DNA from 2 places in the Thauera aminoaromatica genome. Region 2 is predicted to be linked to the other one. Evidence: predicted binding sites of a transcription regulator. Region 2 holds the regulator's gene; the other holds the start of a gene.
The links. Region 2 encodes FNR, which switches genes on or off when oxygen is low (the NO sensors DNR and NnrR bind a similar motif). Its sites were predicted from a motif close to TTGANCTAGNTCAA; they were not measured.
Positions count from the first base shown of each region.

Region 1: ubiU (ubiquinone anaerobic biosynthesis protein UbiU) is a predicted target of FNR. The motif match lies at 4,048-4,061, and genes of this name have one in related genera.

Region 1 is NC_011662.2:792,525-804,066, reverse strand. Features, by position in the region: gene argS (arginine--tRNA ligase) at 1-679, opposite strand, end outside; gene ubiB (ubiquinone biosynthesis regulatory protein kinase UbiB) at 840-2,369, shown strand; gene TMZ1T_RS03495 (sodium:solute symporter family protein) at 2,536-3,996, shown strand; gene ubiU (ubiquinone anaerobic biosynthesis protein UbiU) at 4,123-5,139, shown strand; gene TMZ1T_RS03485 (U32 family peptidase) at 5,257-6,153, shown strand; gene ubiT (ubiquinone anaerobic biosynthesis accessory factor UbiT) at 6,190-6,726, shown strand; gene thiL (thiamine-phosphate kinase) at 6,847-7,806, shown strand; gene TMZ1T_RS03470 (phosphatidylglycerophosphatase A family protein) at 7,838-8,320, shown strand; gene pncC (nicotinamide-nucleotide amidase) at 8,325-8,813, shown strand; gene recA (recombinase RecA) at 9,010-10,047, shown strand; gene recX (recombination regulator RecX) at 10,064-10,513, shown strand; gene lptB (LPS export ABC transporter ATP-binding protein) at 10,500-11,222, shown strand; gene TMZ1T_RS03445 (RNA polymerase factor sigma-54) at 11,245-11,542, shown strand, end outside.
Region 2 is NC_011662.2:1,416,509-1,428,050, forward strand. Features, by position in the region: gene TMZ1T_RS06290 (universal stress protein) at 81-524, opposite strand; gene TMZ1T_RS06295 (MBL fold metallo-hydrolase RNA specificity domain-containing protein) at 660-2,069, shown strand; gene TMZ1T_RS06300 (Crp/Fnr family transcriptional regulator) at 2,111-2,794, opposite strand; gene TMZ1T_RS06305 (SirB2 family protein) at 2,877-3,257, shown strand; gene fnr (fumarate/nitrate reduction transcriptional regulator Fnr) at 3,294-4,034, opposite strand; gene hemN (oxygen-independent coproporphyrinogen III oxidase) at 4,175-5,566, shown strand; gene TMZ1T_RS06320 (sulfite exporter TauE/SafE family protein) at 5,638-6,348, shown strand; gene TMZ1T_RS06325 (heavy-metal-associated domain-containing protein) at 6,395-6,604, shown strand; gene ppa (inorganic diphosphatase) at 6,695-7,222, shown strand; gene TMZ1T_RS06335 (arsenic resistance protein) at 7,686-8,669, shown strand; gene pyk (pyruvate kinase) at 8,797-10,215, opposite strand; gene TMZ1T_RS06345 (GlcG/HbpS family heme-binding protein) at 10,233-10,664, opposite strand; gene TMZ1T_RS06350 (DUF3830 family protein) at 10,715-11,137, opposite strand; gene TMZ1T_RS06355 (2-hydroxy-3-oxopropionate reductase) at 11,148-11,542, opposite strand, start outside.

The DNA.
Region 1 (11,542 bases), 620 kb from region 2:
CGGCCAGGATCTGCATGGCGGTGACCTTGGCGAAGCGGTCCTGATGGGCGTCGCGCATCTCGCGACCCATGTCGACCACGTAGTCGCCCTGGTAGGCGTTGGGCGGGAAGGGAATCTCGATGCCGAAGAAGGCGAGGTAGCGCAGCCAGGTCGACAGCGCCAGGATGTCCATCTGGCGGCCAGCGTCGTTCACGTAGTACTCGCGGCTGACCTCGTAGCCGGCGAAGGCGAGCACGTCCGAGAGCGAGGCGCCATAGGCGGCGCCGCGACCGTGGCCGACGTGGAGCGGGCCGGTGGGGTTGGCGGAGACGAACTCCACCTGCACCTTGATGCCCTTGCCTGCCCCGCGGCCGAAATCCGCGCCCCTGGCCAGCACCTCGCGCACCACCGCGGTCTTGGCGTCGGAGGCGAGCGTGAAGTTGATGAAGCCGGCGCCGGCGACCTCGGCCCTGGCGACCAGCTTCGAGGGCGGCAGCTCGGCGAGCAGCAGGCCGGCGAGCTCGCGCGGGTTGCGCTTGAGCGGCTTGGCGAGCTGCAGCGCGAGGTTGGTGGCGAAGTCGCCGTGGCTCGCCTGCTTCGGGCGCTCCAGCAGGATGGGGGTGGCGGCGAGATCCGGCGCGACGCTCTTCAGCGCGGTCTGGAGCAGGTCGGTCAGCAGGACTTTGGGATCGGCGCTCATGGCACTCGGAATGAATTCGAAACGCGCGATTATAGCGGATCGGCACGGTCCGCCCCGGCGAGGATGTGAGCGCAGGTTGCGCTGCGGTGCGCTCCCGCCCGTTCCCCCGCAGGCGCTTTCGGGCTAAAGTCCGCGGTTTGCGTCTGCCCGGCCTGTTAACGTGCGCCTCTTCCGCCTCGCCAAGATCGTCTCCGTCAGCCTGCGCTTCGGCCTCGACCGCATGGTGCTCGACGCCGACAGCAGTGGCCGGCTGGCGCACGTGTGGCACAAGGTCTTCTTCTGGCGCACCTTTTCCGAGTCGCGCGGCGCGCGCCTGCGCCAGGCGCTGGAGTCGCTCGGGCCGATCTTCGTCAAGTTCGGCCAGATGCTGTCGACCCGGCGCGACCTGTTGCCGCCCGACCTCGCCGACGAGCTCGCCCTGCTGCAGGACCGCGTCCCGCCCTTCCCGACCGAGCAGGCGCTCGAAGTGCTGGAAGGCTTCTACGGTCGTCCGATCGACGAGGTCTTCGACGACTTCGAGCGCACGCCGGTGGCCTCGGCCTCGGTGGCGCAAGTGCATTTCGCGCGCCTGCCCGACGGCACCGACGTCGCGGTCAAGGTGCTGCGCCCGGGCATCGAGCGCGTCATCGAGCACGACCTCGCCCTGCTCGAAGTCGCCGCGGTGCTGCTGGAGAAGATCTGGCCCGAAGGCCGCCGCCTCAAGCCACGCGAGGTGGTCGCAGAGTTCAGCAAGTACCTGCACGACGAGCTCGACCTGATGCGCGAGGCGGCCAACTGCTCGCAGCTGCGGCGCAACTTCACCGACTCCTCGCTGCTGATCGTGCCCGAGGTGTATTGGGACTGGTGCGGCAGCAAGGTCATGGTGATGGAGCGCATGCGCGGCGTGCCGATCTCGCAGACGCCGGCGCTGCTCGCCCAGGGCACCGATTTGAAAGCACTCTCCCGTGCCGGCGTGGAGATCTTCTTCACCCAGGTCTTCCGCGACGGCTTCTTCCACGCCGACATGCACCCGGGCAACATCTTCGTGCATCAGGACGGGCGCTACATCGCGCTCGACTTCGGCATCATGGGCACGCTCAACGAGGTGGACAAGAACTACCTCGCGACCAACTTCCTCGCCTTCTTCAAGCGCGACTACCGGCGCGTGGCGCTCGCCCACATCGAGGCCGGCTGGGTGCCGGCAAAGACGCGGGTGGACGAGTTCGAGGCGGCGATCCGCACCGTGTGCGAACCGATCTTCGACAAGCCCTTGAAGGACATCTCCTTCGGCAAGACCCTGCTGCGCCTGTTCCAGACCGCGCGCCGCTTCGAGATGGAGGTGCAGCCGCAGCTCGTGCTGCTGCAGAAGACCCTGCTCAACATCGAGGGTCTGGGCCGCCAGCTCGACCCCGAGCTCGATCTGTGGAAGACCGCCAAGCCCTTCCTCGAGCGCTGGATGGACGAGCGCATGGGCGTGCGCGCGCTGGTGCGCGGGGTCAAGGAAGAGGCGCCGGCCTGGGCCGGCACCCTGCCGCAGCTGCCGCGCCTGGTGCACCAGGCGCTCACCGAATCGGCCCGTCACCAGAGCGCCCAGCAGCAGCGCCTCGAAGAGCTCGCCGCCGGGCAACGCACCCAGGGCCGCCTGCTGCTCTTCATCGGCGCCATCGCCATGGGCCTGCTCGGCCTGGAGCTCTACCGCCTGTTCGGCTGACGCGCGCCGCGGCATTCAACGCCGACGTTGCGCCCATGCAATAAAGCGCGAACGATCAAGCCCTTGGCGCGCGCATCCCGCCCCCCGCGGCGGCGTTCTGTTGGTACACTCGCGCCCTCTTTTTTCGCTCACCGCGCGCGGATGCGCCAACACGAAAGGCCCAACCATGCTGCTCTGGCTTGTCGTCGCCTACCTGGTCGTCTCCATCGGCATCGGCCTGTATGCCGCCACCCGGGTGCACAATGCGCGTGACTACATCACCGCAGGGCGCAACCTGCCGATGATCGTCGTGCTGGCGATGGTGTTCGCCACCTGGTTCGGCGCCGAGACCGTGCTCGGCATCTCCGCCACCTTCCTCGAGGAAGGCTTCCACGGCCTGATCTCCGACCCGCTCGGCGCCTCGGCCTGCCTGGTGCTGTTCGGCCTCGTCTTCGCCCGCCCGTTGTACCGCATGAACCTGCTCACGCTGGGTGATTTCTTCCGCGTGCGCTACAACCGCACGACCGAACTCGTGCTGTCGATCTGCATCGTGCTCTCCTACCTGGGCTGGGTGGCGGCGCAGGTCACCGCGCTCGGGCTGGTGTTCAACGTGCTCTCGGGCGACGCGGTCACGATGAACCAGGGCATGCTGATCGGCGCCGGCGTCGTCCTCGTCTATACCCTGTTCGGTGGCATGTGGTCGGTGGCGATGACCACCTTCGTGCAGATGATCGTGATCGTGATCGGCCTGGTCTGGGTGAGCTGGATCGCCGGCGACATGGCGGGCGGCTTCGACAACGTGATCGCCAAGGCCGCGGCCGAAGGCAAGTTCGAGTTCCTGCCCGCGCTGGACGCGGTCGAGATCGTCGCCTGGATCGCCGCGTTCGCCACCATGGCACTCGGCTCTATCCCGCAGCAGGACGTGTTCCAGCGCGTGAATTCCTCCAGGAACGAGCGCGTCGCGATCTGGGGCACGACGCTCGGCGGGGTGAGCTACTTCTTCTTCGCCGCGGTGCCGCTCTTCCTCGCCTACACCGCCAACATCATCGATCCCGGCATGGTCGAGCGCCTGATGGAGCAGGACTCGCAGCTCATCCTGCCGACGCTGATCCTGCAGTACATGCCCTTCTACGCCCAGGTGATCTTCTTCGGCGCGCTGCTGTCGGTCATCATGTCGACCGCCTCCGGCACCCTGCTCGCCCCCTCGGTGACCTTCTCCGAGAACGTGCTGCGCGGCTTCTTCCCGGGCATGGGCGACCGCGCCTTCCTGCTCAGCACGCGCATCACCGTGGTGCTGTTCACCGCCTTCGTCACCTGGTACGCCACCAGCACCGAATCCTCGATCCACGAGATGGTCGAGAACGCCTACCGCGTCACCCTGGCCGGCGCCTTCGTGCCGCTCGCCGCCGGCCTGTTCTGGAAGCGCGCCAACAACCTCGGCGCCGCGCTGGCGATCATCCTCGGCCTGTCGACCTGGATCCTCTTCGAGCTCTTCGTCCCCGAAGGCGACATCGAGCCCCAGCTCTACGGCGTGGCGGCGAGCGCGCTCGGCATGCTGGCGGGTGGACTGATCGGCCGGCAGCCGCACCACCGCCCGCACATCGGCGGCCACCATGCGGCGGCGGGCACCCACCACACGCATCGCTGACCGTCCCGCGCCCGCCCGGGTGCGTGCAGCCCGCACCGGCGGCCGACGCGTTTGATGGTGATCAACGCGTCGGTCGCCGGTCTCGTTTATGGTTGCGGCGTTTTTTTCCTCTGGAAACCCCGCTCCATGTCCGTGTCTTCCCCGATCGAACTCGTCTGCCCCGCGGGCAGCCTCCCGGCCCTCAAGACGGCCATCGATCACGGCGCCGACTGCGTCTATCTCGGTTTCAAGGACGCCACCAACGCACGCAACTTTTCCGGGCTCAACTTCGATCCGGCGCAGGTGCGCGAGGGTGTCGCCTATGCGCACGCACGCAAGCGCAAGGTGCTGCTGGCGCTCAACACCTATCCCCAGACCGACAACTGGTCGTCCTGGACACAGGCGATCGACCGCGCCGCCGACTACGGCGTTGACGCGGTGATCCTCGCCGATCCCGGGCTCATGGCCTACGCCGCAAAGACCCACCCGCAGCTGCGCCTGCACCTGTCGGTGCAGGGCTCGGCGACCAGCTACGAGGCGATCAACTGGTACCGCGAACGCTTCGGCATCCAGCGCGCGGTGCTGCCGCGCGTGCTGTCGATGGCCCAGGTCGAGAGCGTGGTCGCCAACACCCAAGTCGAGATCGAGGTGTTCGGCTTCGGCGGCCTGTGCGTGATGGTCGAGGGCCGCTGCGCACTGTCGGCCTACGCCACCGGCGAGTCGCCCAACTGCAACGGCGCCTGCTCGCCGGGCAAGCACGTGCGCTGGGAAGACACCCCGCGCGGCATGGAGACGCGGCTCAACGGCATCCTCATCGACCGCTTCTCCGAAGGCGAGCGTGCCGGCTATCCCACCCTGTGCAAGGGTCGCTTCGAGGTCAACGACGAGACCTACTACGCCCTCGAGGAGCCCACCAGCCTCAACACGCTCGAGTTGCTGCCCGAACTCGCGCGCATCGGCATCCGCGCGATCAAGATCGAGGGTCGCCAGCGCAGCCCGGCCTACGTCGCCCAGGTCACCAAGGTGTGGCGTGCCGCGCTCGACAAGTTGAACAGCGGCGGCGCCGCAGGTTTCAGCGTGCTGCCGGCGTGGATGGCCGAACTCAACAAGGTCTCCGAAGGCCAGAGCCACACCCTCGGCGCCTACTACCGCCCGTGGAAGTGAGCCTCGCGCCGACCGCCCGCGCCGTCCCGACCCGATCCGATCGCCGCCGCGCGGAGCAGGCGCCCGCAGCGCGCCCGCCCGCGGCGTCGAGCCCCCCATCCGAATGAGAACCGCCCGATGAAACTCGCCCTCGGCCCCCTGCTCTACTACTGGCCCCACCAGAGCGTGCTCGACTTCTACGCCGACCTGGCCGAAGCCCCGCTCGACAGCGTCTATCTCGGCGAGACGGTGTGCTCGCGCCGCCACGAACTGCGCCTGGACGACTGGCTGGAGGTCGGCAAGGTTCTCGCCGCCGCCGGCAAGGAGGTGGTGATCAGCTCGCAGGCCCTGATCGAATCCGAGTCCGACCTCAAGACCCTGCGCCGCATCGTCCGGCAGCACGACTTCCGCGTCGAGGCCAACGACATGGGCGCGGTGCGCCTGCTCGTCGAGGCCGGCGTGGACAACTGGATCGCCGGCCCCACGCTGAACATCTTCAACCCCACGACGCTGCAGCTCATGATCGACTCGGGCGCGACGCGCTGGGCGGTCGCCCCCGAGATGTCGGGCGCGGCGCTCGCCGAGGTGCGCGCCGCGCTCGCCAGGCCGATCGAGACCGAAGTCTTCGCCTACGGCCGCCTGCCACTGGCGCACTCGGCGCGCTGCTTCACCGCCCGCCACTTCAACCTGCAAAAGGACACCTGCGAGTTCCGCTGCCTGTCGATCATGGACGGGATCACGCTGCGCACCCGCGAGGGCGCGCCCTTCCTGACGCTCAACGGCGTGCAGACCCAGTCTGCACGGGTGCACAACCTGCTCGGCGACCTGCCCGCCGTGCGCGCCAGCGCCGAGGTGCTGCGCATCAGCCCGCAAGGGGCGCACACTCGCCAGATCGTCGAACTCTTCCGCGCCGCGCTCGACGAGCAGCGCGGTCCGGCGGACGCGCTCGCCGCCAGCCGCGAGTGGATGGTCGAGGAGCCCTGCAACGGCTTCTGGCACGGCCGCGCCGGCGTCGAACAGTACGTCGCCGCCTGACCCCTTTCCGACCTGCTGCAAACCCGGAGTCCGCACATGCCCGCACTGCCTGCCCTGCCCCGCCCGCCGCTGCCTTCGCACTTGCTGCCCGGCAGCCTGCGCCAGCGCATCGGCGAACGCCTCGCCACCCTGCGCATCCCCGACTTCACCGTGCCCGCCCCGGTGGCGAAGCTGGTGTCGCGCCTGCCCCAGCAGCCGCCGACCCACGTGCTCACGCTCGCGCTCAACCTCGCGCTCGACCGCATCCTGCCGCGCGACACCCTCGAACCGCTGAGCGGCCGCCACCTGCAGATGCGTGTGCTCGACGCCGGGCTGACGCTCGACTTCACCCTCGGCGAGCGCGGCTTCCGCCGTGCCACCCCGGCCGCGGGCGCCAGACCGGACCTGATCCTCTCCGCCACCACGCGCGACTTCATGGCGCTGGCACTGCGCGAGGAAGACCCCGACACCCTTTTCTTCAGCCGCCGCCTGCGCATGGAAGGCGACACCGATCTCGGCCTGCTGGTCAAGAACACGCTCGACGCGGTGGACTGGGACGCCCTCAAGGCGAAGCTGCTCGGCCGCCACGGCTGACCCCCTGCAGGAGCGGCGCAAGCCGCGAACCGGCCCCTCCGGCCACCGCCGCGCATCGACCGCAGCGCGTCCGTCCGCATCCGCGGTAAGCTCGCGGTCCGCTGCCCGACGTTTGCCGCCATGCCCTCCGAATTCGACCTGATCCGGCGCCACTTCACCCGCCCCGCGCGCCACACCGAGCTCGCCGTGGGCGACGACGCCGCCCTGCTCGCGCCGCGCCCCGGCATGCGGCTGGCGGTGTCCACCGACATGCTGGTGGCCGGCACCCACTTCTTCGCCGACACCAACCCGGAAGGGCTAGGCTGGAAGACGCTCGCGGTCAACGTCTCCGACCTCGCCGCCATGGGCGCCGAGCCGCGCTGGGCCTTCCTCGCGCTCGCGCTGCCGCAGGCGGACGAGGCCTGGATCGCTGCCTTCGCGCGCGGCTTCTTCGCCTGCGCCGACGCCTTTGCGATCGACCTCGCCGGCGGCGACACCACGCGCGGACCGCTGACGCTTTCAGTGACCATCGTCGGCGAGGTCCCGGCCGGCGCCGCGATCACCCGTGGCGGAGCGCGTGCGGGCGACGACTTGTGGATCTCGGGCCAGCCCGGCCGCGCCGCGCTCGGGCTCGCGGCGCTGCGCGGCGAAACCGGCCTGGACGCCATCCACCACGCCGAATTCGTCGACGCCCTGCAACGGCCGCAGCCGCGCGTAGCGCTCGGGCTCGCGCTGCGCAGCCTGGCGAGCGCGATGCTGGACGTCTCCGACGGCCTGCTCGGCGATCTGCGACACCTCCTCGAATGCTCGGGCACGGGCGCCATCGTCGAGGTCGCGGCGCTGCCGCTCGCCGCGCTCGCCGCCAGCGGCGCCGATCCCGCGCTGTGCCGGCGCTGCCTGCTCGCGGGCGGAGACGACTACGAGCTGCTGTTCGCGGCCGCGCCCCGACACCGTGCCGAGATCGATGCCTTGTCGGCCCGACTCGACCTCCCCCTGCATCGCATCGGCGAATTCACCCCCGCACGCGAGCGCCTGCTGCTGCGCGAGGCCGACGGCGGCCTGGCGGCCCCGGCCGCATGCGGCTACGATCACTTCGCCTGAGGCCCGATCCGGCCCACCTCTCGAAACGACCATGCGCCCCACCGCCCGCCTGCTGATGAGCCACCCCGCCCACTTCATCTCGCTGGGCTTCGGCGCCGGGCTGTCGCCGTGGGCGCCGGGCACGGTCGGTACCCTGCTCGGGTGGGCGATCTACCCACTGATCCGCACCCCGGTGTCGGAGTTCGTCTTCCTCGCACTGCTCGCCAGCTTCTTCCTCGCCGGCGTGCTCGCCGCCGAGCGCACCGGGCAAGCGCTGGGGGTGCCAGACCACGGCGGCATCGTCTGGGACGAGATGGTGGCGATCTGGCTGGTGCTGCTGTTCACCCCCGCCGGGCTGCTGTGGCAGGCGATCGCGGTCGCACTGTTCCGCTTCTTCGACATCGTCAAACCGCCTCCGGTGCGCTGGGCCGACCGCAGCTTCAAGGGCGGCTTCGGGGTCATGTTCGACGACCTCGTCGCCGCCGGCTACACCCTGCTGGCGCTCGCGGTGCTGGTCCACCTGCTGGGGAGCTGAGACCATGACCGATCACGAACTCGACGCCCTCGCGCGCAGGGTGGGCGAAGCCCTCGCCAACCGCAGGCTGTGGCTGGCCACCGCGGAGTCCTGCACCGGCGGCTGGATCGCCGAGGCCGTCACCGCGATCGCCGGCAGCTCGGGCTGGTTCGACCGCGGCTTCGTGACCTACTCGAACGACGCCAAGGCTGACATGCTCGGCGTGCGCGCCGCGACGCTGGAGACGCACGGCGCGGTCAGCGAAGCCACCGTGAGCGAAATGGCCGCGGGCGCGCTCGACCGCAGCCGCGCCGACCTCGCGGTGGCCGTGTCCGGGGTCGCGGGACCGGGTGGAGGCAGCCCCGCCAAGCCGGTCGGCACGGTCTGCCTCGCTTGGGCACGGCGCGACGGCCCCACCGGGGTCGTCACCGTCCATCTCGACGGCGACCGCGCCGCGGTGCGCCGGCAGACGGTGATCCTCGCCCTGCAAGGCGTACTCGAACGCTGCGTCTGAGGGGCGCAGGGCGCACGGGGCCGGGAAATCCGAACCGCCACCCTCGCCACTTCGCCGGACGCAGCCCCGCGCCGGAAATCCGCATGACATGTTTGCTGTAATTGCATACAGGCTCTACACTTACGGCATCAGGCCTGCACCCCGCATGTCTGCAATCTTTGTGCCATAATCAGGCAATCAAACAGGACGCACTTCCATGGACGAAAACAAGGCCAAAGCCCTCTCCGCGGCGCTGTCGCAGATCGAAAAGCAGTTCGGCAAGGGTTCGATCATGCGCATGGGCGACGGCAGCATCGAGCGCGACATCCAGACCGTCTCCACCGGCTCGCTCGGACTCGACATCGCGCTCGGGCTCGGCGGTCTGCCGCGCGGTCGGGTGGTCGAGATCTACGGCCCCGAATCCTCCGGCAAGACCACGCTCACCCTGCAGGTCATCGCCGAGATGCAGAAGCTCGGCGGCACCGCGGCCTTCATCGACGCCGAGCACGCGCTCGACGTCGGCTACGCGGAAAAACTCGGCGTCGACATCGAGGATCTGCTGATCTCGCAGCCCGACACCGGCGAACAGGCGCTCGAGATCGCCGACATGCTGGTGCGCTCGGGCGGCGTGGACATCGTGGTCATCGACTCGGTCGCCGCGCTCACCCCCAAGGCCGAGATCGAGGGCGAGATGGGCGACCAGCTCCCCGGCCTGCAGGCCCGCCTGATGTCGCAGGCACTGCGCAAGCTCACCGCCAACATCAAGCGCACCAATACCCTGGTGATCTTCATCAACCAGATCCGCATGAAGATCGGCGTGATGTTCGGCAGCCCGGAGACCACCACCGGCGGCAACGCGCTCAAGTTCTACGCCTCGGTGCGCATGGACATCCGCCGCACCGGCACGATCAAGAAGGGTGACGAGGTGGTCGGCTCCGAGACCCGCGTCAAGGTGGTCAAGAACAAGGTCTCGCCACCGTTCAAGGAAGCCCACTTCGACATCCTTTACGGCGAGGGCATCTCGCGCGAAGGCGAGATCATCGACCTCGGCGTCGAGCACAAGATCGTCGACAAGTCGGGCGCCTGGTACGCCTACAAGGGCGACAAGATCGGCCAGGGCAAGGACAACTCGCGCGAGTTCCTGCGCGCCAACCCGGTGCTGGCCCGCGAGATCGAGAACAAGGTGCGGGTCGCGGTCGGCCTGCCCGAGCTGCCGCCCGCCGCCGCGTCCGCCCCGGCGCCGGCCGAGGCCTGACCCCGTCGGCACCGACATGGGCGAGCCGAGCCTGCGCGAACGTGCGCTCCGCCATCTCGCCCGGCGCGACCACTCGCGCGCCGAACTTGCGCGCAAGCTCGCACCCCATGGCGAGCCGGCCGAGATCGAAGCGGTGCTCGAGCGCATGCGCGAGCTCGGCCTGCAGTCCGACGAGCGCTACGCCGAGGCCTTCGTGCGCGGCAAGGCGGCGCGCTTCGGCACCGCACGATTGCGCAACGAGCTCGTGCGGCGAGGCATCGACCGTGACCGGATCGACGAGGCGCTCGCCGACGAGTGCGTAGAATCCGAGATCGAGCGGGCGCGCGCGGTGCTGCACGGCCGCTTCGCCACCCCACCCGCCGACGCACGCGAATGGGCGCGCCAGGCGCGCTTCCTGCAAACCCGGGGCTTCGCCCCCGAGCTGATCCGCAAGCTGCTGAAAGAGCCCTACGATGAGTCTGCTTAAGGTCGCCGGCCTGCAAAAGCGCTACAAGGCGCGCACCGTGGTGCATGACGTCGGCTTCGAGGTCGGCTCGGGCGAGGTCGTCGGCCTGCTCGGTCCCAACGGCGCCGGCAAGACCACCTGCTTCTACATGATTGTGGGTCTGGTGCGCGCCGACGGCGGCCAGATCGCCCTCGACGGCACCGACCTCACCCACCTGCCGATCCACGCCCGCGCGCGTTTGGGCCTGTCCTACCTGCCGCAGGAGATGAGCGTGTTCCGCAAGCTCAGCGTGGCCGAGAATATCCGCGCCGTGCTCGAACTCCAGGGGCTCGAACGCCGCCAGATCGAGGAGCGGCTCGAGGAACTGCTGATGGAACTGGGCATCCATCACCTGCGCGACAACACCGCGATCTCGCTCTCGGGTGGGGAGCGCCGGCGCTGCGAGATCGCCCGCGCGCTCGCCACCGACCCGCGCCTGATCCTGCTCGACGAGCCCTTCGCCGGGGTCGATCCGATCGCGGTCATCGACATCCAGAAGATCATCCGCTTCCTCAAGGAGCGCGGTATCGGCGTGCTGATCACCGACCACAACGTGCGCGAGACCTTGGGCATCTGCGACCGCGCCTACATCATCAGCGAAGGTCGCGTGCTGGCGAGCGGAGAGCCTACCGAGATCATCGAGAACGAGCGCGTGCGCCAGGTCTACCTCGGCGAGCACTTCCGCCTGTGAGCCCGCCCTCCTGCCGACCGCGATGAAACCCAGCCTCCAGCTCAAGCTCTCCCAGCACCTCACGCTGACGCCCCAGCTGCAGCAGTCGATCAAGCTGCTGCAGCTGTCTACGATCGAGCTGAACCAGGAGATCGAGCGCGTGCTGCTCGAGAATCCCATGCTCGAGCGCGAGGATGGCGACGGCGGCGTCGACTACGCCCCCGCGCCGCCGCCGGGCAACGCGCCCGAGCGCGAAGCCGCGCCGGAACCCGCCGCCGAACCGGCGGGCGAGTCGATCACGCACGAGGGCGGCGAAGGCAGCAGCGAGGACGAGGGCATCG
Region 2 (11,542 bases):
GATCCGCACCGCGGATGAAAACGGCCCGCACGAGCGGGCCGCATGCTTTGGGGGGGCCGCGCGCGGGGCCGATGCCGGTGTCAGCGGTAGACCAGAACCGGCGTCTTGCTGTGGGTCAGCACCTTTTGCGTCTCGGAGCCGAGCAGCAGGCCTGCGATGCCGCGACGGCCGTGCGAGGCCATGAAGATGAGGTCGCAGCCATGGCGGTCGGCGGCGTCGATGATCGCCTCGTAGGGCACCTCATTGACCGCGGTGTCGCTGTCGCAGGCCACGCCCGCCGCTTCCGCCGCACCGCGCGCCTTTGAAAGGATCGCCTCGGCTTCGGATGCAGCCGATTTCGCGAACTGCTCGGGCGTGGTCGGATCGATCAGCGCGCCCTCGCCGTAGATCGGCATCGGGAAGTCCGGCTGCGAATAGAAGAAGGTGATGCGCGCGCCGGTCTCCTTCGCGAAGGAGACGGCACGGGCGACCGTGCTGTCCGAGAGTGCCGAGCCGTCGGTCGGTACCAGGATGTGCTTGAACATGACGTACGCTCCCTGTGGTGTGTCGTGCTTCGATTATAGCGAGCGGATGGGGTCCGCCATGATTGATCATGATCAAGCCGTCGAGCGATCACGAAGGGCACAGTGGGAACCCCTGAAAGATCGGCGAGGCCAGCGATGATGCTCACCTTCCTTGGCGCTGCGGGCGAGGTCACCGGCTCCTGCCTGCGGGTCGATCACGAGCGCGGTGCATTTCTGGTGGATTGCGGCCTTTTCCAGGGCGGGCGCGAAGCCGACCGCAAGAACCGCGACGCCCTCGATTTCGAGCTGCGCGACATCGATTTCGTGCTCCTCACCCACGCCCATCTCGATCACTCCGGCCTGCTGCCGCGCCTCGTGGCACTGGGATATCGAGGGCGCATCTTCGCCACCACGGCCACTGTCGATCTGCTCGGCGTGATGTTGATGGATTCCGCCCATATCCAGGAGAAGGAGGCCGAGTGGGCGCTGCGCGACACGCGCTCGCGCAAGATGGCACGCCGGGCGGAGGTGGCCCCGCTCTACACCGTGGAGCAGGCGCGTACCAGTCTGGGCCGTTTCGTCCCCACCGACTACGACGACTGGATCGAGCCCGGCCCGGGCGTGCGCTGCCGCTTCCGTGACGCCGGGCACATCCTCGGTTCGGCGATCCTCGAGATCGACGTCGGCGAGCGCGGCCACACCCGCCGGCTGGTCGCCTCGGGCGACATTGGCCAGCCGATGCGCCCGGTGCTGCGGGACCCGGTGCGGATCGCCCGGGCCGACTACCTGTGCGTCGAGTCGACCTACGGCAACCGCGCCCACCGCTCCTTCGCCGCCACCTGCGACGAGCTCGCGCTCGCCTTGCGGCGCACGCTCGAGGTCGATGGCGGCAACGTGATCATCCCGGCGTTCGCGGTCGGGCGTACCCAGGAAGTGCTGTTCGTGCTCGCCGACCTGGTGCGCGCCGGACGCATCGCCCGGCTCGACGTCGTGGTCGACTCGCCGATGGCCTCTGCGGTCACCGCGCTCACCGTGCGCCACACCGCCCTCTGGGACGATGAGACGCGTGCGCTCTACGCCTGGGCCGAGGCCAACTCGGGACGCTTCCGTGTGCGGTTCGTGCAGGACGTCGAGGAATCGAAGGCGCTCAATGCGGTGCCGGGCGGGCTGGTCGTGATCTCGGCAAGCGGCATGTGCGATGCCGGTCGGATCAAGCACCACCTGCGCCACAACCTCGGCCGGCGCGAGTGCGCAGTGGTCATCGCAGGCTTCCAGGCTGCCGGCACGCTCGGCCGCCGGCTGGTCGACGGTGCGCACCAGGTCACCCTGTTCGGCGAACGTATCCCGGTGCGTGCGCGCATCCATACCATCGGCGGGCTCTCCGCCCACGCCGACCAGCCCGCACTCCTCGACTGGCTGCGCGGCTTCGGCGAGGCGCCGCGGCGCACCTTCGTGGCGCACGGCGAGCCGGCCGCCTCCGCCACCTTCGTCGAGGCGGTCGAGCGCGAACTGGGCTGGAGCAGGGTCGAGGCGGCGCGGCCCGGCGTGCCGGTCGTGCTCGAGTGAGCGTCCGCGCGCAAGCGGACCGGGAGGGCGGCGAGGGCCGCTCAGGCGTTGTAGCGCGACAGCCGTACCGGATCGTGCAGACTCACGCGCTTGCCCTGCACGGTGATCAGGCCGGCGTCGCTGAGGTCGTGGAAGATGCGCGACAGGGTCTCGGGCGTCAGGTTGAGGCGCGAGGCGATCACCTGCTTGCTCGTCGGCAGCGCGATCTCGCAGGGTGCGTCGTTGTCGGCCACCTGCAGCAGGTAGCCGATCACGCGCTGGGTGCTCGAGCGCAAGGAGTAGGTCTCCACGTCCTGGATCAGCCCGTGCAGGCGGATCGCCATGCCGGCGAGCAGCTTGCGCGCGAAGGTGGAGTCCTGGTCGATGAGTTCGCTCACCACCGCCTGGCCGACGTGCACCAGCACGGTCTCGCTCAGGGCCTCGGCGAAGACCGGGTAGGGGTGGTTCATGAACATCACGGCCTCGCCGAAGCTCTGCATCGGGCCGATGATCTCGACCACCTTCTCGGTGCCTTGCGAGGACGAGAAGGCGAGCTTGACCTGGCCGGAGACCACGAAGTAAAAGCCGTGCGGCAGGTCGCCGCGCTGGAACAGCACTTCGCCGCGGGCGACCTGGCGCTCGCGGGTGTAGCGCGCGACCAGCTGGATGTCCGCCTCCGACAGTTCGCTGAACAGCGGGATGCGGCGCAGCAGGGAGGGGATGTCGAGCGGGGTCGTGTTGGGCATCTGGAACTCTCCGTCTGGGGACGCAATTTCAATTCGGCCGGTTGTCGAGCGGCGCCCTGACCGGCTTTCGTTAGGATCGTGGATGTACTACCTGATCAAGAACCTGCATGTGACCTGCGTCGTGCTGAGCGCCGCCGGCTTCCTGCTGCGCGGCACCTGGATGCTCACCGGCAACGCCCTGCTGCAGCACCGCCTGACGCGGCTCCTGCCGCACCTCGTCGACAGCACGCTGCTGCTGTCTGCGATCACGCTGGCGGTAATGATCGGGCAATACCCCTTCAGCGCCGGCTGGGTCACGGCGAAGGTGATCGGCCTGCTCGCCTACATCCTGCTCGGCACGTTGGCGCTCAAGCGCGGACGTACCCGTGGCGTGCGGCTCGCCGCCTTCGCCGGCGCGATCCTGGTCTATGCGTGGATCGTGTCGGTGGCGCTGAGCAAGAACGTCGCCGGCTACCTCGCCTGAGCCGTCGAGCCCCGGGTCGTCCCGGCCACGGCGTGCTCAGCGCGCGCCGTGCTGGTGCTGGATCAGGCGCTTGAGGCCGGCGAGGTCGAGCAGGTGTACGTGCTTCTGCTGCACCGCGATCAGCCCGTCCTCCTGGAAGCGCGAGAAGGCGCGCGACACCGTCTCGAGCTTGAGTCCGAGGTAGGAGCCGATCTCCTCGCGCGTCATGCGCAGGTTGAACTCGCTCGGCGAGAAACCGCGCGCCGTGAAGCGCTGCGACATGTTCAGCAGGAAGGCGGCCAGGCGCTCTTCGGCGCGCATCGAGCCGAGCAGCATCATCACGCCGTGATCGCGCACGATCTCGCGGCTCATGACCTTGTGGAACTGAAGTTGCAAGCCCTCGATCTCATGCGACATCTGCTCGAGCTTGTCGTAGGCGATCACGCACACCTCGCTGTCCTCGAGCGCCACCGCGTTGCAGCTGTGGGCCTCGGTGCTGATGCCGTCGAGACCGAGGATCTCGCCGGTCATCTGGAAGCCGGTCACCTGTTCGCGACCGTCCTCGAGCAGCACGTCGGTCTTGAACGAGCCCGCGCGGATCGCGTAGATCGCCTCGAAAGAGTCACCGGCGCGGTAGAGATTGTGCTGGCGCTTGACCTTGCGGCGCGCGCCCACCAGTTCGTCGAGCCGGCTCAGCTCACGATCGGACATTCCGAAGGGGAGGCACAACTCGACGAGGTTGCACTGCGAACAGGCCGATTTGAGCCCATCCACGGTAATTGGCACGCTAGCCCTCATCTGCACGATAATCCTGCTTTCCTGACATTAGAGACGCCTGCGCTGGAGTGGCGGGATTGCTAATCACACCCGTTGACCCAAGTCAACCAACATTACGGAGGCTTCTGCCATTGTTCGGCAGACAGCCCGCCAGCAAGATCATGAAAAGCCAGACCGACCTCATCTTCGACCCGCAACTGATCCGCAAATTCGACATCAACGGGCCGCGCTACACGTCCTATCCCACGGCGGACCGCTTCGTCGAAGCCTTCAATGCAGAGGCGCTGCGGGCCTGGCTGGCCAAGCGGGCGGTGGGCGGCGTAAGCAAACCGCTCTCATTATACTTCCACATCCCCTTCTGCAACACGATCTGCTACTACTGCGCCTGCAACAAGATCATTACCAAGGATCATGGGCGCTCGGCCAAGTACCTGAAATATCTCGCGAAAGAAATCGAGATGCAGGCCGCTTGCCTGGAGGGGAGCCGCCAGGTCACCCAGCTCCACCTCGGCGGGGGCACGCCGACCTTTTTGTCGCACGACGAGATGCGCGAGCTCATGGCGGCGGTGCGCGAGCACTTCACGCTGGTGCCCAACGGCGAATACTCGATCGAGGTCGACCCGCGCAAGGTCGATTTCGACACCGTGAAGCTGCTCGCCGAGCTCGGCTTCAACCGCATGAGCGTGGGCGTGCAGGATTTCGCCGAGGACGTGCAGCAGGCGGTCAATCGTATCCAGAGCTTCGACGAGACCAAGCTGGTCATCGACGCCGCGCGCGCCAACGGCTTCAAATCGGTGAGCATGGACCTGATCTACGGCCTGCCCCGGCAGAACCCGACCAGCTTCGACCGCACGCTCGACCAGGTGCTGGAGATCTCGCCCGACCGCATCTCGCTGTACAGCTACGCTCACCTGCCGGGCCTGTTCAAGCCGCAGCGCCGCATCAACAGCGGCGACATGCCCACGGCCGACACCAAGCTCGCGCTACTGCAGCTCGGCATCCGCCGGCTCACCGAGGCGGGCTACGTGTATATCGGCATGGACCACTTCGCCAAGCCCGACGACGAGCTCACCATCGCCCAGCGCCAGGGCCGCCTGCACCGCAACTTCCAGGGCTATTCCACCCACGCCGAATGCGACCTGCTCGCCTTCGGGGTGTCGGCGATCGGCAAGATCGGTCCGGTGTACGCGCAGAACGTGAAGACGCTCGACGAGTACTACGACGCGCTCGACCGCGACGAGCTGCCGGTGCTGCGCGGCATCGAGCTCACCGCCGACGACCTGCTGCGGCGCGCGATCATCCAGGCGCTGATGTGCCACTTCGAGCTCTCGATGCAGTCGATCGAGATCGCCTACCTGGTCAACTTCCGCGAGTACTTCGCCGAGGAACTCGCCGATCTGCAGGAAATGGAGAAGGCCGGGCTGGTCAAGATCGACGGCGACTGGATCAGCGTGCAGCCCGGCGGCCGCCTGCTGGTGCGCGGCATCGCGATGGTGTTCGACCGCTACCTGCGCGCCGACCGCGAGCGCCAGCGCTACTCGCGGGTGATCTGAACGCCGCACGGATTGCGCACCGCAGCGTAGAATGAGGGCCTCGCATTTCCCGCGGGGCCCTTTTCTTCTTCATGCCCGAAACCGGTTATCTCGCCGTCTTCCTGATCGGCCTGCTCGGCGGCACCCACTGCGTGTCGATGTGCGGCGGCATCGTCGGCGCGCTCAGCATGCAGGTGCAGGTGCCCGGCAGCCGGCCGCAGTGGCCGCTGCACCTGGCCTACAACCTCGGGCGCATCGGCACCTACACCTTGCTCGGTGCCGGTGTCGGCCTGCTCGGCTCGGTCGGCCTGCTCTACGAGGGCATGCTGCCGGTGCAGATGACGCTGTACGTGCTCGCCAACCTGATGCTGGTGGCGCTCGGGCTCTACCTCACCGGCTTCACCCGCCTGCTCGCGCCCATCGAGCGCGTCGGTCACCTGCTGTGGCGGCGCATCCAGCCCGCCACCCGGCGCTTCCTGCCGGCGCGCTCGGTCGGGCAGGCGCTGCCGCTCGGCATGCTGTGGGGCTTCATCCCCTGCGGGCTCACCTATTCCATCCTCGCCACTGCGCTCGTCACCGGATCGGGTGCACGCGGCGCCGGCCTGATGCTGGCCTTCGGGCTGGGCACGCTGCCCAACCTGCTGCTGGCAGGCATGCTCTTCAAACGCTTCCGCGACATCACCCGCCACCCGAGGGTGCGCCTGGCCTCCGGGCTCCTCGTGCTCGGCTTCGGCCTGTTCGGGCTGTACCACGCCCCCTCGCTCGGTGGCGACCTGTGGCGCGGCGTGGTGTGCGTGACCTGAGGGTGCGACGGCACGCCCCTTTCAACCCATCGGGAGTCCTGGATAAATGAACGAAACGACGATCAAGGTCGAAGGCATGAGCTGCGGCGGCTGCGTGAAGAACGTCACCGGCGTGCTGAAGGCGCTGCCCGGCGTGGAGGACGTGCGGGTGTCGCTGGAAGGCGCATCCGCCACCGTGCGCCACGATCCGGCCAAGGTGTCGATCGACGCGTTGCGCGCCGCGGTCGAGGGCGCGGGCTTCGATTCCCCGGCCTGATCGGCAGCCTTAGCCGGGGGCATCGTCGCAGTGCAAGACATTGTGGTTTCCCCCTATAATCCGCGCACAATTTTTCCACGGGAGGGATGTATGGGCTTCGAACAGGTCAGCGCCGGCAAGGACGTGCCGAACGACATCAACGTCATCATCGAGATCTCCGCCCAGGGCGATCCGATCAAGTTCGAGGTGGACAAGGACAGCGGCGCCGTCTTCGTCGACCGCTTCATGGGCACCTCGATGCGCTACCCGCTGAACTACGGCTACGTCCCGCACACCATCGCCGGCGATGGCGACCCGGTCGACGTGCTGGTCGTGACCCCGTTCCCGCTGCAGCCTGGCGTGGTCATCCGCTGCCGTCCGGTCGGCGTGCTGAAGATGGAAGACGACGGCGGTGTCGACGCCAAGGTCGTTGCCGTGCCGGTGTCGAAACTGACCCCGCTGTACGACAAGGTGCAGACCACCGACGACCTGCCCGAGCTGCTGATGAAGCAGACGGTGCATTTCTTCGAGCATTACAAGGACCTCGAGCCCGGCAAATGGGTCAAGGTCCTGGGCTGGGGCACGGTCGAGGATGCCAAGGCCGAGATCGTGAACGGCCTAGCGGCTGCCAAGAAGTAATCCCGGGAACGCACGTTTCCGGATGACCCGGGGCCCACGCATGCGTGGGCCCCGGCCGTTTACGGCGCGAGTGACGTGACACTGACGGGATTGGCAGTGCCTTGTCGGCCATGGGGGCTGATGTGGCAGCCGAGTCGCGGGGCAGGGGCCGGGTTCGCGGCTTGCGCTTCTCCTACAGCGGCTGCCACCTGCGAGGTCTCGTGCAGGAGTGGCGCAAGCCGCGAATGCGGCGGTGATCCGGGGGGCGCCCGCGTCGGTCCCTGCGTGGCCCTGTTCGCGGCTTGCGCCGCTCCTACGGAAACCGGCGTGCCCCGGGCGCGGGATAGAGGCGCGCCGTCAGACGTGCCCCCAGGAGGCCGAGCGGAGACGCCCACACGCGCCGTGACCTGGCATCGTGCTTGCTATCGTCATCGGAGGGCCGCGTCCTGGCAGGGCGCGTGCGAATGAAGAAAACGGGGGATCCATGCTTGCGCTGCTGATGAAGATCAACAAGAACCTGATCCTCGCCATCCCGGTGGCGATGGTGCTCGGCTTCGGCTTCGGGCTGTTCGCGCCGGTCGGCTGGCTGAAGTCGCTGATCGTGCCGCTGACCTTCCTGATGGTCTATCCGATGATGGTCAACCTGAAGCTCTCCAAGGTCCTCGAAGGCGGCGACCTCAAGGCGCAGGCGCTCGCGCAGGCGATCAATTTCGCCCTCATCCCCTTCGTCGCTTACGCGCTCGGCAAGGCCTTCTTCCCCGAGCAGCCGGCCTACGCGCTCGGCCTGCTGCTCGCCGCGCTGCTGCCCACCAGCGGCATGACGATCTCGTGGACCGGCTTTGCCAAGGGCAACCTCGGCGCCGCGGTCAAGATGACGGTGCTCGGGCTCGTCCTCGGCGCGCTCGCCACGCCGCTTTACGTGCGCTGGCTGATGGGCGCCGAGGTGCCGGTCGATATGGGCGCGGTGTTCATGCAGATCGTCGTCATCGTCTTCCTGCCCATGCTGGCGGGGCACTACACGCAGAAATGGCTGGTGGCGCGCCACGGCCAGGCCGCATACCATAAAGAATGGGGGCCGCGCTTCCCGCCCTTCTCCACGCTGGGCGTGCTCGGCATCGTCTTCGTCGCGCTCGCCCTCAAGGCGAAGGACCTCGTGGCCCAGCCGGGCGAACTGATCGTGGTGCTGATACCGCTGCTGTGCCTGTATGCGATCAACTACGTGGTGAGTACCGTGGTGGCGCGTAGCCTGCTGCCCCGCGGCGACGCGATCGCGCTGGTGTTCGGCACGGTCATGCGCAACCTGTCGATCGCGCTCGCGCTGGCGATGAACGTGTTCGGCGCCTCGAGCTCGGGTGCGGCGCTGGTGATCGCGCTCGCCTACATCCTGCAGGTGCAGTCCGCGGCCTGGTATGTGAAGCTCACCGATCGCTTCTTCGGCCCCGCCGCATCCGCGAAGGCGGGGGGCTGAGCGGCGGCGCGGACGGAGCGATCGCGTCTCCGACCGCGTTTCCATGCTCCACGCGGCGACGGGTGGGTCGCCGGCATCTCCGACGCGCGAACACGGTTTGCGCCAAACGACCGCCTCAGCCCGCGACTCAGCCCGGAATTCTCGCCACGTGCAGCAGGTTGGTGCTGCCGCGTTGGCCGAAGGGCAGGCCGGCGATCACCACCACCGCGTCGCCGGCGCAGCCGAAGCCCAGGGTCGACGCCGCGCGTGCGGCGTGCTCGACCATCTCGGCGACGTCATGCACCTCCTCGAAGGGCACCGCATGCACGCCCCACACCAGCGCCAGCCGGCGTGCGGTGGCTGGCTGCGGCGTCAGCGCCAGGATGGGCGCCACCGGACGCTCGCGGCTCGCGCGCAGGGCGCTGAAGCCCGAGCTGGTGTAGGCCACCGTGGCCGCCGGTTCGAGCAGGCCGGCGACGCGGCGCAGCGCGCAGCAGATCGCGTCCGGGGTGTTCGCCGCGGCCGCCGTGTGGCTGGCTTCCAGTCCGGCGCGCCAGGCGGGGTCGCGCTCCACCTCGCAGACGATGCCGTGCATGATGGCCACCGCCTCCACCGGGTACTGGCCCGAGGCCGACTCGGCCGACAGCATCACCGCGTCGGCGCCGTCGTAGATCGCGGTGGCCACGTCCGAGGCCTCGGCGCGGGTGGGCACAGGCGAGGAGATCATCGACTCCAGCATCTGCGTCGCCACCACCACCGGACGGCCGGCTGCGCGTGCGGCCCGCACGATGCGGCGCTGCAGCACCGGCACCTGCTGCGGTGGCAGCTCCACGCCGAGGTCGCCGCGCGCGACCATGACGCCGTCGGCGAGCGCGATGATCGCGTCGAGCGCGTCGATCGCCGCCGGCTTCTCGAGCTTGGCCATGATCCAGGCGCGGTCGCCGATGAGTTCGCGCGCCTCGCGCAGATCCTCGGGGCGCTGCACGAAGGACAGCGCCACCCAGTCCACGCCCAGCGCCAGGCCGAAGTCGAGGTCGGCGCGGTCCTTGGCGGTGAGCGGCGAGATCGGCAGCACCACGCCGGGCACGTTCACGCCCTTGCGGTCGGACAGCGTCCCGCCCACCAGCACGGTGGTGTCGGCGAAGTCGGCGCCGCAGGCGTCCACCCGCAGGCGCAGCTTGCCGTCGTCGAGCAGCAGCTCGGTGCCGGCCTCCAGCGCGGCGAAGATCTCGGGGTGGGGCAGGTTGGCGCGCTTGGCGTCGCCGGCCGTGGGGTCGAGGTCGAGGCGGAAGCGTGCGCCGGGCACCAGGGCGACCTTGCCCTCGGCGAAGCGGCCGACGCGCAGCTTGGGCCCCTGCAGGTCCATCAGCACGCCGATCGGGCGGCCGATCTCGGCCTCGACCGCGCGGATCAGGCGGTAGCGTTCGGCGTGGTCCTCGTGGCTGCCGTGGCTGAAGTTGAGCCGGAACACGTCCGCCCCGGCCTCGGCCAGGGCGCGGATGCGTTCGCGGGTGGAGCTCGCCGGCCCGAGGGTGGCGAGGATGCGGGCGCTGCGTTCGCGTTTCATGTCGGGTCCTCGGCGGTTCAGGCGGCGGATCGGGGGTGGGGGAGGGCGTGTGCGAGCAGGGCGTCGACCCCGGCGCGGGCGACGCGGGCGTCCTCGCCAGCCTTCACGCCGGAGACGCCCACCGCACCGAGCACGCGGCCATCGACCACCACCGGCTCGCCGCCTTCGAGCGGCACCACCGGCATCGCCAGCGCGGCGAAGCGGCCGTTGTTGACCATGTCCTCGAAGGCCTTGCTCGGCTTGCCGCTGAGCACGCAGGTGCGCGCCTTCTCGGGGGCGACGATGGCGCTCATCAGGGGTGCGCCGTCCATGCGCTGCAGCCACAGGGCGTGGCCGCCCGCATCGCAGATTGCGATGCTGACCGCCCAGCCGTTGGTGCGCGCCTCGGCCTCGGCGGCCGCGGCGGCGACGCGGGCGTCGGCCAGGGTGAGTGCGTGGGTGGGGATCATCTGCGGTCTCCGTCTTTCCATCGTTCTTGTGGGGTGGGCGAAGGGCGCGCTCAGCGCTCGCCGAGGTCGGTGAAGCGGATCCACTGCGCGCCCTTCCACAGCACCGTGCGGCCCATCTCGTGGAGCTGTTCGGCGCCCTCGACCACGGACAGGAAGTGGTTGCCGGCGAGCTGGCCCATCTTGCTGGCGAAGCAGCTGCTGCCGTAGGCGAAGAGGATCTCGGTCTCCGAGAGGCCGCCCGGGTAGAGCAGGATGTCGCCGCGCGAGGGGTGGCTGGTGTGGTTCTCGAACCCCAGGCCGGTGTCGAACTCGCCGAGCGGCACCCACACCGCCTCGCCGCTCCAGCGCGAGTGGATCACCTGGTTGGAGAAGGGCAGCAGCTCGAGGAAGGCGGCGCAGGTCTTGGGTGCGGCAGCCTCCTCCATGCGGGCGACGAAGCGGAAGGGGCCGACGTCGATGGCGAGATGGCGCATGGTGTCCTCCTTACTGGCCGATCTCGAAGTTGGCCATCTTCTCCAGCGCGCGCACCATCGCCGAGTGGTCCCACTTCGCACCGCCGTGCGCGCTGCAGGCGTTGAAGAGCTCCTGCGCGGTGGCGGTGTTGGGCAGCGACACGCCGAGCTGGCGCGCGGTGGTCAGCGCGAGGTTGAGGTCCTTCTGGTGCAGCTCGATGCGGAAGCCGGGGTCGAAGGTGCGCTTGACCATGCGCTCGCCGTGCACCTCGAGGATGCGCGAGTTGGCGAAGCCGCCCATCAGCGCCTGGCGCACCTTGGCCGGATCGGCGCCGGCCTTGGCGGCGAGCAGCAGGGCCTCGCCCACCGCCTCGATGTTGAGCGCGACGATGATCTGGTTGGCGACCTTGGTGATCTGGCCGTCGC